3 regions of the Peribacillus sp. NPDC096447 genome follow, and region 3 is predicted to be linked to each of the others. Evidence: riboswitches for the same ligand, from Rfam matches in the RefSeq annotation. Region 3 holds a riboswitch; each other region holds the start of a gene.
What was found. A riboswitch is a leader RNA that binds a small molecule or an ion and turns the genes downstream of it on or off. The one in region 3 is predicted to bind glycine.

Region 1: another riboswitch for glycine. It lies ahead of ACIQZD_RS20870 (amino acid permease); the one in region 3 lies ahead of ACIQZD_RS04115 (amidohydrolase).
Region 2: another riboswitch for glycine. It lies ahead of gcvT (glycine cleavage system aminomethyltransferase GcvT); the one in region 3 lies ahead of ACIQZD_RS04115 (amidohydrolase).

Annotation. Positions count from the first base shown of each region.
Region 1 is NZ_JBIWEV010000006.1:248,277-251,818, forward strand. It holds gene ACIQZD_RS20870 (amino acid permease) at 1-1,329, opposite strand, end outside; glycine riboswitch at 1,538-1,616, opposite strand; gene ACIQZD_RS20875 (amino acid permease) at 2,118-3,506, shown strand.
Region 2 is NZ_JBIWEV010000001.1:393,593-397,134, forward strand. It holds gene gcvPA (aminomethyl-transferring glycine dehydrogenase subunit GcvPA) at 1-1,030, opposite strand, end outside; gene gcvT (glycine cleavage system aminomethyltransferase GcvT) at 1,048-2,154, opposite strand; glycine riboswitch at 2,293-2,375, opposite strand; glycine riboswitch at 2,379-2,466, opposite strand; gene ACIQZD_RS01970 (DEAD/DEAH box helicase) at 2,843-3,542, shown strand, end outside.
Region 3 is NZ_JBIWEV010000001.1:834,308-837,849, reverse strand. It holds gene ACIQZD_RS04130 (hypothetical protein) at 1-524, shown strand, start outside; gene ACIQZD_RS04125 (thioredoxin family protein) at 635-946, shown strand; gene ACIQZD_RS04120 (DUF1444 domain-containing protein) at 997-1,803, shown strand; glycine riboswitch at 1,953-2,055, shown strand; glycine riboswitch at 2,059-2,149, shown strand; gene ACIQZD_RS04115 (amidohydrolase) at 2,280-3,467, shown strand.

The sequences.
Region 1 (3,542 bases), on a different contig from region 3:
TCGAGAATTATATAGTATCACCAAAAGTATGAACCAGATTGGGGTCAAGAGCAGTGATAGTCGTGTAGCTTCAGCAAATAGCATAACAATAAGGATGAACAGGAATAATCCTAAAATGACGTAATTGACAAAGGGTGTAAAAGGAGCCTTGAAAGTCGATTTTGCTCTTAGGTCAGGCCTTGTTTTCGAATATTTGATATGGGAAATCAAGATAATGCTCCATACCCATATGAAACAGATGGCACTGATGGTCGTCACGACGGTAAATGCCTGTTCCGGTATCAGCTTGCTTAATAATGCCCCTATTGATACAACGATTGTGGATGTTAATAAGGCATTGCTCGGAACAGCCTGTTTATTTAATTTTTCCAGTTTAGCAGGGGCTTCGCCATTCCTGCTTAACGTATAAAGTATTCGGCTCGTTGAAAATAAACCGCTGTTGCATGCAGAAGCAGCGGATGTCAAAACGACGAAGTTGATGATCCCTGCAGCGACAGGAATGCCGATTAACGCAAAGACCTCTACAAATGGACTGCTCGTGGCATCCAGTTGTGTCCATGGGTTGACGCAGAGAATGACGAATAGTGCACCAACATAGAAAAGTAAAATCCGGACAGGGATTTTATTGATGGCAGATGGAATGTTCTTTCTCGGGTTTGCCGTTTCTGCTGCGGAAACCCCGACCAACTCGACACCGACAAATGAGAAGACGACCAGCTGTAAAGATAATAAGAATCCGGAAATGCCATTGGGGAACATGCCCCCATGATTCCATAGGTTCGTTAGGGAAACCGTTCCGGTATTGGTATTGAAGCCGATGATCAAAAGGATGATTCCCACGATGATCAAGGCGATGATCGTGATTACCTTAATGATGGCAAACCAGAATTCCAATTCGCCAAATAACTTAACGGTCAATAGGTTCAATCCTAAAAGAATGACTAGGCATATTAGAGCCGGAATCCATTGAGGGATATCGAACCAATATTGCATATAGACGCCGACAGCTATGATATCGGCCATTGCGGTCATGATCCAACAGAACCAATATGTCCAACCTGTCACGAAGCCGGCCCATGGACCGACATATTCGGTTGCAAATTCAGTGAATGATGTATACCCTGCATTGGATAAGAGCAATTCCCCTAGTGCCCTCATCACAAAAAACAAGGCAATCCCTATTATCAGATAGGAAAATAAAATAGAAGGTCCTGCCAATTGTATGGCTTTCCCGGAACCTAAAAATAATCCGGTGCCAATGGTTCCTCCTATTGCAATCAGTTGTACATGTCTATTTTTTAAATCTCTTTTTAATTCTTGTTTAGCCAATTCCAACGCCCCCGTTTTTTTATAGTCTTGGTAGTGAATGTGTTTACCTGCATGGTCTTGGAGAGAGGGACGTGATTTTTTCGTCCAGCTTGCCTTTCCCATTGGTTTTAAAGCTGTTGTTTTTAGTCCAACCACAAAATGGACAATAAAAAAAAGAGATTGGATAATACCAATCTCTTAAAGGGTTCAGAATAACAATTTTATCATTCGTTACTCTTCTGTCCTTTTGCCTGAGATTGTGAATCCTTCGGCGCTGCATCTTGTACAGTCTCTCCAGAAGCTGCTCCTGCTATAGTGTCATCCATAGCATTCATCGCTTGCTTGTATGCGGTTGTGAATAAATGTGGTCAGTGATAAGCTACCACTGCTGAATCATTCATTATGCTTATAAAATAATATTGGAATTCTATCATCTATTTTTCGGTAGGTCAACAAGTTTTTTTGAAGTGAAAAAGGCAATATCTGCAGTTTTATAGTGGTCTTAATTTTTATTAAGGTACTTGAAAAATTTATTTTTTTGGATGATCACTATTATGAAATATTGATCATCATTTTTTTAAAATGATATTTTTAGATTAGGAAAATTGCCAAGATATATTTGGTAACTGTTTATTTCAAAAATACAATTGTATTTTTACAGAATATTTACTATTATAAGATAAGAAAATATAATTGAAGTGTTATTGATATTTTTTCGATAGAGCATTTCTAACCGCAATAATTAATAGAGAGTCGTTCGTGGTAAGGATAGAAAAGCATTACCGATATTGCATCTGGGGGAGTTAAACATGTCGAACAAGGAATTAAAGAGAGGGCTGGAAGCACGTCACATTCAAATGATAGCTTTGGGCGGAACCATCGGTGTCGGGTTATTCATGGGATCGGCGAGCACGATCAAATGGACCGGGCCCTCTGTAATGCTTGCATATGCCATCGCAGGTATTTTTATATTTTTCATCATGCGTTCCATGGGTGAGATGCTTTATTTAGAACCGACTACAGGTTCTTTTGCAACCTTTGCGAGCAGCTATATACATCCTTTGGCAGGTTATATGACTGCTTGGAGCAATTGGTTTCAATGGGTAATCGTCGGAATGTCCGAAATCATTGCGGTTGGGTTGTATATGCAATATTGGTTCCCGGATTTACCGGCCTGGATACCAGGTGTGGTGGCCATGATCATCTTGGGGGCGGCCAACCTCATTTCAGTCAAATCTTTCGGGGAATTTGAATTCTGGTTTGCGCTTATAAAAATCATAACGATCATAATGATGATCGTTGCCGGTCTAGGCCTTATCTTCTTTGGAATAGGAAATGGCGGGGATGCGATTGGATTATCGAATCTTTGGGAAAATGGCGGCTTCTTTACGGGAGGCTGGACAGGATTCTTCTTTGCGCTTTCCCTTGTCGTGGCATCCTATCAAGGCGTTGAGCTTATCGGCATCACAGCCGGAGAAGCGAAAGATCCAACGAAGACCGTAACAAAAGCGATCCAATCAATCATATGGCGCATATTAATTTTCTACATTGGCGCCATATTCGTCATCGTGACAGTCTTCCCTTGGGATCAACTGGACGACTTAGGAAGCCCATTCGTTTCAACCTTTGCTAAAATAGGTATCACAGCAGCAGCAGGAATCATCAATTTTGTCGTAATCACTGCGGCAATGTCTGGATGCAACAGTGGTATTTTCAGTGCAGGGCGTATGCTTTACACACTTGCATTGAATGGCCAAGCTCCGAAAATCTTTGCTAAAGTATCTAAAAATGGAGTGCCGGCATATTGCACGATCGCTGTACTTTTAGGATTGGGCATCGGGGTTATCCTAAACTACCTTGCACCGCCGCAACTATTCCTATATGTCTACAGTGCGAGTGTATTACCTGGGATGATTCCATGGTTTGTCTTACTTATCAGTGAGCTTAAATTCAGAAAGGTAAATGCCGCTGAAATGGAGAAGCATCCGTTCAAGATGCCGTTGGCCCCTTTCAGTAACTATGCGACAATTGCCTTCTTACTAATGGTGCTGGTCGGTATGTGGATCAATCCTAGTACCCGGATTTCCTTGGTTGTCGGAATCGTTTTCCTAGCCTTGGTCGTAGTAAGTTATTACATGCTGAAAATGGATAAACGAACACCATTGGATGTTAAATCCGATGATGAAATTTCGGGATAAGAAACTCTATTAGAAAGCCCTTCTCTTAATTCGAGA
Region 2 (3,542 bases), 440 kb from region 3:
TCATTGCAACAGAAGCTGCCAACGCATTCAAAGCTTGATTGGAACAAATGTTGGATGTGGCTTTGTCACGGCGAATGTGCTGTTCACGAGCTTGTAGCGTCAGTACGAATCCCCTTTTACCATTTTCATCCACTGTTTGACCGACGAGTCGGCCCGGAACTTTCCGAACAAGTTTATTAGTAACGGCAAAATATCCACAATGAGGTCCGCCGAATGCCGCTGGAATGCCGAATGGCTGAGCATCACCCGTTACGATATCTGCACCGAGTGCACCAGGGGATGTCAAAGCTCCCAATGCAAGCGGGTTACTGGAAACGATAAACATGGACTTGACTCCATGAATGATTTCCTCCATTTCTTTCAATGGCTCGATGCGGCCAAAAAAGTTCGGATATTGCACGATCACTCCTGCAATGTCATCATTCGCCAATTCCCTTAAAGCAGCTAAGTCCGTCACACCGTCTTTATAAGGAATTTCGACCACTTCCACGCGTTGCCCTTTCGCATATGTCTTAACGACTTCTCTTGATTCAGGATGAACGGTTCCTGAAATGAGAATCTTCTTGCGTCGTGTCTGGCCTGAAGCAAGCATGGCTGCTTCAGCTAGCGCTGTCCCGCCGTCATACATGGAGGAGTTAGCCACATCCATGCCCGTCAATTCACATATCATCGTTTGATATTCAAAGATGGCCTGAAGCTCGCCCTGTGAAATTTCAGGCTGATAGGGTGTATAAGCCGTGTAAAATTCAGAACGGGATAGAACATGATCGACGATGACCGGTGCATAATGGTCATAGACACCCGCACCAAGGAAGGAAGCATAGTTTTTAAGATCCGCATTCTTGGCAGCAAGCCTTGATAATTCTTTCATTAATGCAGGTTCCGATTTAGCAGGCTTGATATCGTATTCTCCTTGAAAACGAACGCTTTCAGGGATATCATTGAAAAGTTCTTCAGCAGTGGATACCCCTATCGCTTTCAGCATTTCTTGTTTATCTTGCTCTGTCATGGGTAAATAACGATGTTTCATCTAATGACCATTCCCCTCTATTTACGTGGTTTTTTATAAAAAGGTGTTTGTATTATAACGGCTTTCAAACGTTTGGATCGGATTTCCACTTCGACTTCCGCATCCAGCACCGAAAATTCCTTATCGATAAGTACCAAACCCACGTTTTTCTTCAACGTTGGTGATTGGGTACCGGTCGTGACCTCGCCAATGACTTTATCACCGCTGTAGACCTTATACCCATGACGTGGAATGCCACGGTCAATCATTTCAATTCCCACAAGCTTGCGGGGAGCTCCTTTCTCCTTTTGCTCAGCAAGAACGGCTTTCCCGAAAAAATCAACTTCCTTATCGACTTTTACTGCAAAACCAATCCCGGCTTCTATCGGGGTGATGTCCGCTGAAAGCTCCTGCCCATACAACGGCAGTTTTGCTTCAAAACGCAAGGTATCACGAGCACCTAAACCAATCGGCTGAACCCCCTCTTCGTTTCCGGCATCCATAATCGCCTTCCAAAGGGCGGGACCATTTTCACTGTCACTATATATCTCAAAGCCATCCTCACCAGTGTATCCAGTACGGGATACCATCGTAGAGATGCCGTTAATCATGACATTTTCCTTGAACTTGAAAAATCCAATTTCACTTAAAGCAGTATTTCCCGATAGTTTTTGTAAAATCTTCTCTGCAGATGGTCCTTGAAGCGCCAGCTGTGTATAGTCACTAGATACATTCTTGATTTGGACATCTTCCGGTAAATGAGCTTGCAGCCAATTGAAATCTTTTTCTGTGTTCGCAGCATTGACCACGAGCAGATAGTCATCCTCAGCCCTTTTATACACGATGAGATCATCAACCGTGCCTCCGTTTTCATAACACATAGCGGTATATTGGGCACCGCCCTGTTTCAGCTTTGATATATCATTAGTCAGCATCTTCTGTAAAAAGTTAAGGCTCCCGGGACCCTTAACATCGACTTCACCCATATGGGAAACATCGAATAACCCCGCTTTTGTACGTACGGCTTCATGTTCATCCTTTATACCCGAAAATTGGACAGGAAGTTCCCAGCCGCCAAAATCAATCGTTTTACCTCCGTATTCACGATAAACCTCAAATAGTGGTGTTCTTTTTAAATTGGTCAAAAAATGACCCCCTTCAGATTTTTTTAAATTAATTGGCTTCATTATCAAAAGCTTCTTGTCATTACGCATCAGATATATCCTGATTCATGATGTGAAAAAAGCACAAAAAAGGACAGAGAAAGCCCGTTTGAGCTTTTTCTCTGTCCTGAAACCTGAAAGTTTACCTATGTAATAGGTTTTCCCCTTTGGTGGCCGTCCAAAACGGGCGGCGCTCTCCAGAGTTGCGTCCAATAAGAGTTCTTTTGCCTGAGAGATTCACTGCTAAGTTTGCTCCTTCGGCGCTACATCCGTAGTCTCTCCCCTTATCTTCACCCGCATATAAATGGTCTACCTATGAAAGGAAGCGAATAAGCCACCAAGCATCGGTAAAACCCCTGAGCATTGTGGAATGCATTCTCTGCCAATTCTCCTGAAACTTCAGAAACCGTTTGATTGGTCTCCTTCAGTATTCTTGGATAAATTAGGAGCCTATAGCCCATACTAAGAAAACGCGAACTGCAAAATCGATGTACAAAGATTCTTTGTGGCGTTTGAAAATTGGAATTTTCTAAATATACTTATATCCTACCCTAAGAAACTTATCTCTGCAATATCTTTTGAAGAGAAATATTTTTCTTACTTCACATATGAAATGTTCGGGTTTTGACCTTATATTAAGGAAATTATGATTTAAGAGGGAGTTATTTCTATGAAAATCAATATATCCTTCAATTCTGAATGGAATGACGAGTTTCTGCAAAAGATGGAAAATGACGGTCCATGGGGAAATTGGGAGCTTTATAAGCTGGCGGTTCAAATGGAGGAAAATCTTATCATCCCTGATTTTGAAGGTTTACAGGCGCCCAAGCACCTCCCGCAGTTAACCCCGCTTCCGCATCAATTGGAAGCAGCGAAGCAAGTGGTGGAAAAGATGAATGGAAAGGCCATTTTAGCTGATGAGGTAGGGCTCGGAAAAACAATTGAAGCTGGATTGATCCTAAAAGAATATATGATTAGGGGCCTTGTAAAAAAAGTTTTGATCCTTGTTCCTGCTTCCCTTGTCACACAATGGGCTTTTGAATTGAATACCAAGTTTCATATACCGGCAGTCGTTCAGAGAAAAAGCTATGTTTGGGACTCCTGTGATGTGGTCATTTCATCCATTGATACAGCGAAACGCGCTCCACATCGAGATATCATTTTCAAGCAGGAATACGACTTCATCATTATTGATGAAGCTCATAAACTTAAAAATAATAAAACGAAGAACTATGAATTCGTCCAAAATCTGAAAAAGAAATTTTGTTTACTCCTGACAGCCACTCCGATTCAAAATAAAGTCGAGGAAATTTTCCACCTCGTTTCGTTATTGAAACCGGGCCACTTGGGAAATGCCTCACTTTTTTCGG
Region 3 (3,542 bases):
CGGCTGGAGGAATGATGATGGCTTTATCGAATAAGAATTTTCTTGTTTTCCTGTTGATAAGCAGTTTGATCGTGGGCTGCTCAGGTATCGAGAGACAAACCGAAAAGGCAATGAAGGCTGCTGAAGTGGCTTTTCGTGACGATGAAAAACAGCCCAATCAAGAGGCGGGGCTAATTCAGGTCTATCTGCCAAAGGATTTTAAAGTAGTGGAAGAACATGATAATAATTTGATTTTACAAAAAGGTGATAAGATTTATATATTATTTGTCAATCCAAATGAAAAAGAAGACAGCTCCGTGTTATATTTGGCGATAAAGGAACAACATGATCAAAATGTAATGCTGCATTCTTTTCAGACTGATGATAAATTTGGCTTTATCTCGATTAAAGAGATACCGAAAGAAAAGTATGAGCTTGCAGTGGGGATCGGCGGGGTGAAGCTGACAACCGAAACGGATAAAGACCAATTAAAAACCGATGCAAAACAAATGATGGAAATCGTTTCATCCGTGCCCCAAAAATAAGCTGACCCGTGCCTTTCAACCGATCCGTATTAATGGTTGATTCGTGGAGAGTCTGGTATGATGGGAGTTATAAAAATTAAGGTTTTATTTAGAGCAGGAGGAATATTCAAATGGAAAAATTACAAACCGTTGAGCAATATGATGCATTGAAAAATGAAGGCAAACATATCTTTCTTTTTTCAGCAACATGGTGTGGGGATTGCCGTGTAATCGAACCGATAATGCCGGAGATTGAAAAGAAATTTCCTGACTTTACATTCATTTATGTGGACCGTGATGAATTCATCGATGTGTGTGCGGCTAATGATGTGTTTGGAATACCAAGTTTCATTGCGTATGATAATGGCAAGGAGCTAGGCAGATTTGTGAGCAAGGATCGCAAAACTCAAGAACAAATTGAGGAATTCATTCAATCATTATAATCAATTTCCCCTTCTCGCTGGGGATTTTTCAATGAAGAGGAGGGTCAGTCATGAAAATGGACAGCACGAAGCTGAAAAATATCTTGAAGGAACGTTTAAAAGATGAGAATCGCACATTCAAATTCAATAGCAAGCAAGATACGTTACGGGTGGAAAATGTGAAGACCGGGAAGGGGATTACCATCGAGTTGCCTCCTGTGCTTGCTAACTATGAAAACGTACAGGAAAAGGCCATCGATGAAATTACCTATTACGTGGAAGAGGCCCTGAATGTGATGGGGGAGGAACACAGCATGGAAGGCAAGGAGAAATTCATTTTCCCAGTCATCCGCTCGACCTCCTTTCCAATGGAATCGGAAGAAGGAAATCCATTTTTATTCGATGAGCATACGGCTGAAACCCGGGTTTTTTATGCCCTTGATTTAGGGAAAACCTACCGTCTTATAGATGAGAAGATGATTCAACGGGAAAATTGGCAGGGTGATAGGATCCGTGAAATTGCCCTTTTTAATGCCCGTTCCCTCTCCACTGAAATGAAGTCGGATATCGTTGCAGGTAATGCATTTTATTTTTTGAACACGAATGATGGATATGATGCCAGCAGGATTTTAAATGAATCATGGCTTCGGGAAATGAAGGACAAGATCGAGGGAACCATGGCTGTGGCCATTCCCCATCAGGATGTCATCATCATTGCCGATGTGAAGAATGATACGGGCTATGATATTCTTGCGCAAATGGCGATGAGCTTCTTTGCCAGCGGTCATGTTCCAATAACGGCTCTATCATTCCTTTACGAAGAAAATGAGTTGGAGCCCATCTTCATTATGGGTAAAAACAAAAAACGTGAACAATAATATATTGAAACACAAAAGGACCGTGTCAGCATCTGACAGCGGTCCTTTTAAAGTTTAATAGAGTTTATAACTCTGAGTTGATATTTATTTTTTAATCGGTGATAATATAATTGGAATATTTTGAAAATATATAATGATAGAACAAGCGGATGAACGTTGTGGGAGAGTGCAAGCATTGAGGCCGGGAAGGAGCAAGTTCCAAAAAGATCCCTTGGAGCAAATCTCTCAGGTAAATGGAACCGCAGCTGAACGCAACTCTGGAGAGCGCGCAGGAAGCAGTGTGCCACCAAAGGGGAAATCTCCATGACCAAAAATGGAGCTAAACTCTCAGGTAAAAAGGACAGAGAAGGGGAGCGGTAAGTTTACGCAATCCTTCCTTGCCCTTTTTTATTTGGCACTTTGTATAAGAAGGTATGCAGCGAACTGGAACTTACTAATATGCTCAACTTGAAATAAGGGGGAGAATGATCATGAACGTGAAAAGCAAATTAATGAACATGCTGGAAGCCCGTAAAGGGGAAATGGTTCAAATCCGCCGTCATTTACACGAGAATCCGGAACTATCCTTCAAAGAAGAGAAAACGGCACAATATATCATTGATTTTTATAAAGGAAAGGATGTGTCGATTCAAACGAATGTAGGAAATGGATTAGGGATCATCGTAACGATTGAAGGCGGAAAACCTGGGAAAACGATAGGTCTCCGTGCGGACTTCGATGCATTGCCGATTACAGAAGAAGCGGATGTTCCGTTCCGTTCAAAAAATGAAGGTGTCATGCATGCCTGCGGACACGATGGGCATACCGCTTATTTATTGGTTCTGGCAGACTGCATCAATGAGCTTAAAGATTCCCTATCCGGTACGATTAAAATAATCCATCAACATGCAGAAGAAACGCCCCCAGGTGGAGCAAAAAGCATTATGGAATCAGGGTGTTTGGATGAACTGGATGCCGTTTTTGGAATCCACTTATTTCCGTCGCATCCAGCAGGGGTTGTCGGGTATCACGGCGGCTATTCGATGGCTGGACGGACCTATTTCAAGCTGGCGATAAAGGGTGTAGGCGGACATGGTTCCTCCCCGCATATGGCTAATGATGCCATTGTGGCAGGGGCCCATTTCGTGACAGCCGTACAAACTGTAATCAGCCGCCGCTTGAATCCTTTTGATATGGGCGTGGTCACAATCGGCTCCTTCGATGGAAAAGGAAGCTTTAATGTCATAAAAGATCGTATAGAAATTGAAGGGGATGTCCGTTATATGACAGCAGAGACCCAACAGCTGATCGATAAGGAAATCCACCGCATCGTCAAAGGGATAGAAACGGAATTTGATGTTCAGTGCGAACTAACATATGTGCCTGATTATCCTCCGTTATATAATGACCCTGAACTGACTGGATTCGTGAAAAATAGTCTGGAAAGCATGAATGACAAAGATATTAAAAATGTCTTGGAATTTCCGGTTTTCTCAGGTTCAGAAGATTTTTCGTATTATGCCGAAAAGATTCCTGGCTGCTTCTTTTACATTGGCTGTAAACCGAAAGGGGTGGAGAAGGCATATTTCAATCACCATCCTAAATTCGACATTGATGAAGATGCCCTTTTGATTGCATCCAAATCAGTGGCCCAGGTTGTATGCAATTTTTATGAATGGGAATAGTCGCATTGGTATATTTGTTTGCAAAAAAATGCAGAAACCCACAAAACACCGTTCGGTATTAACGAACGGTGTTTT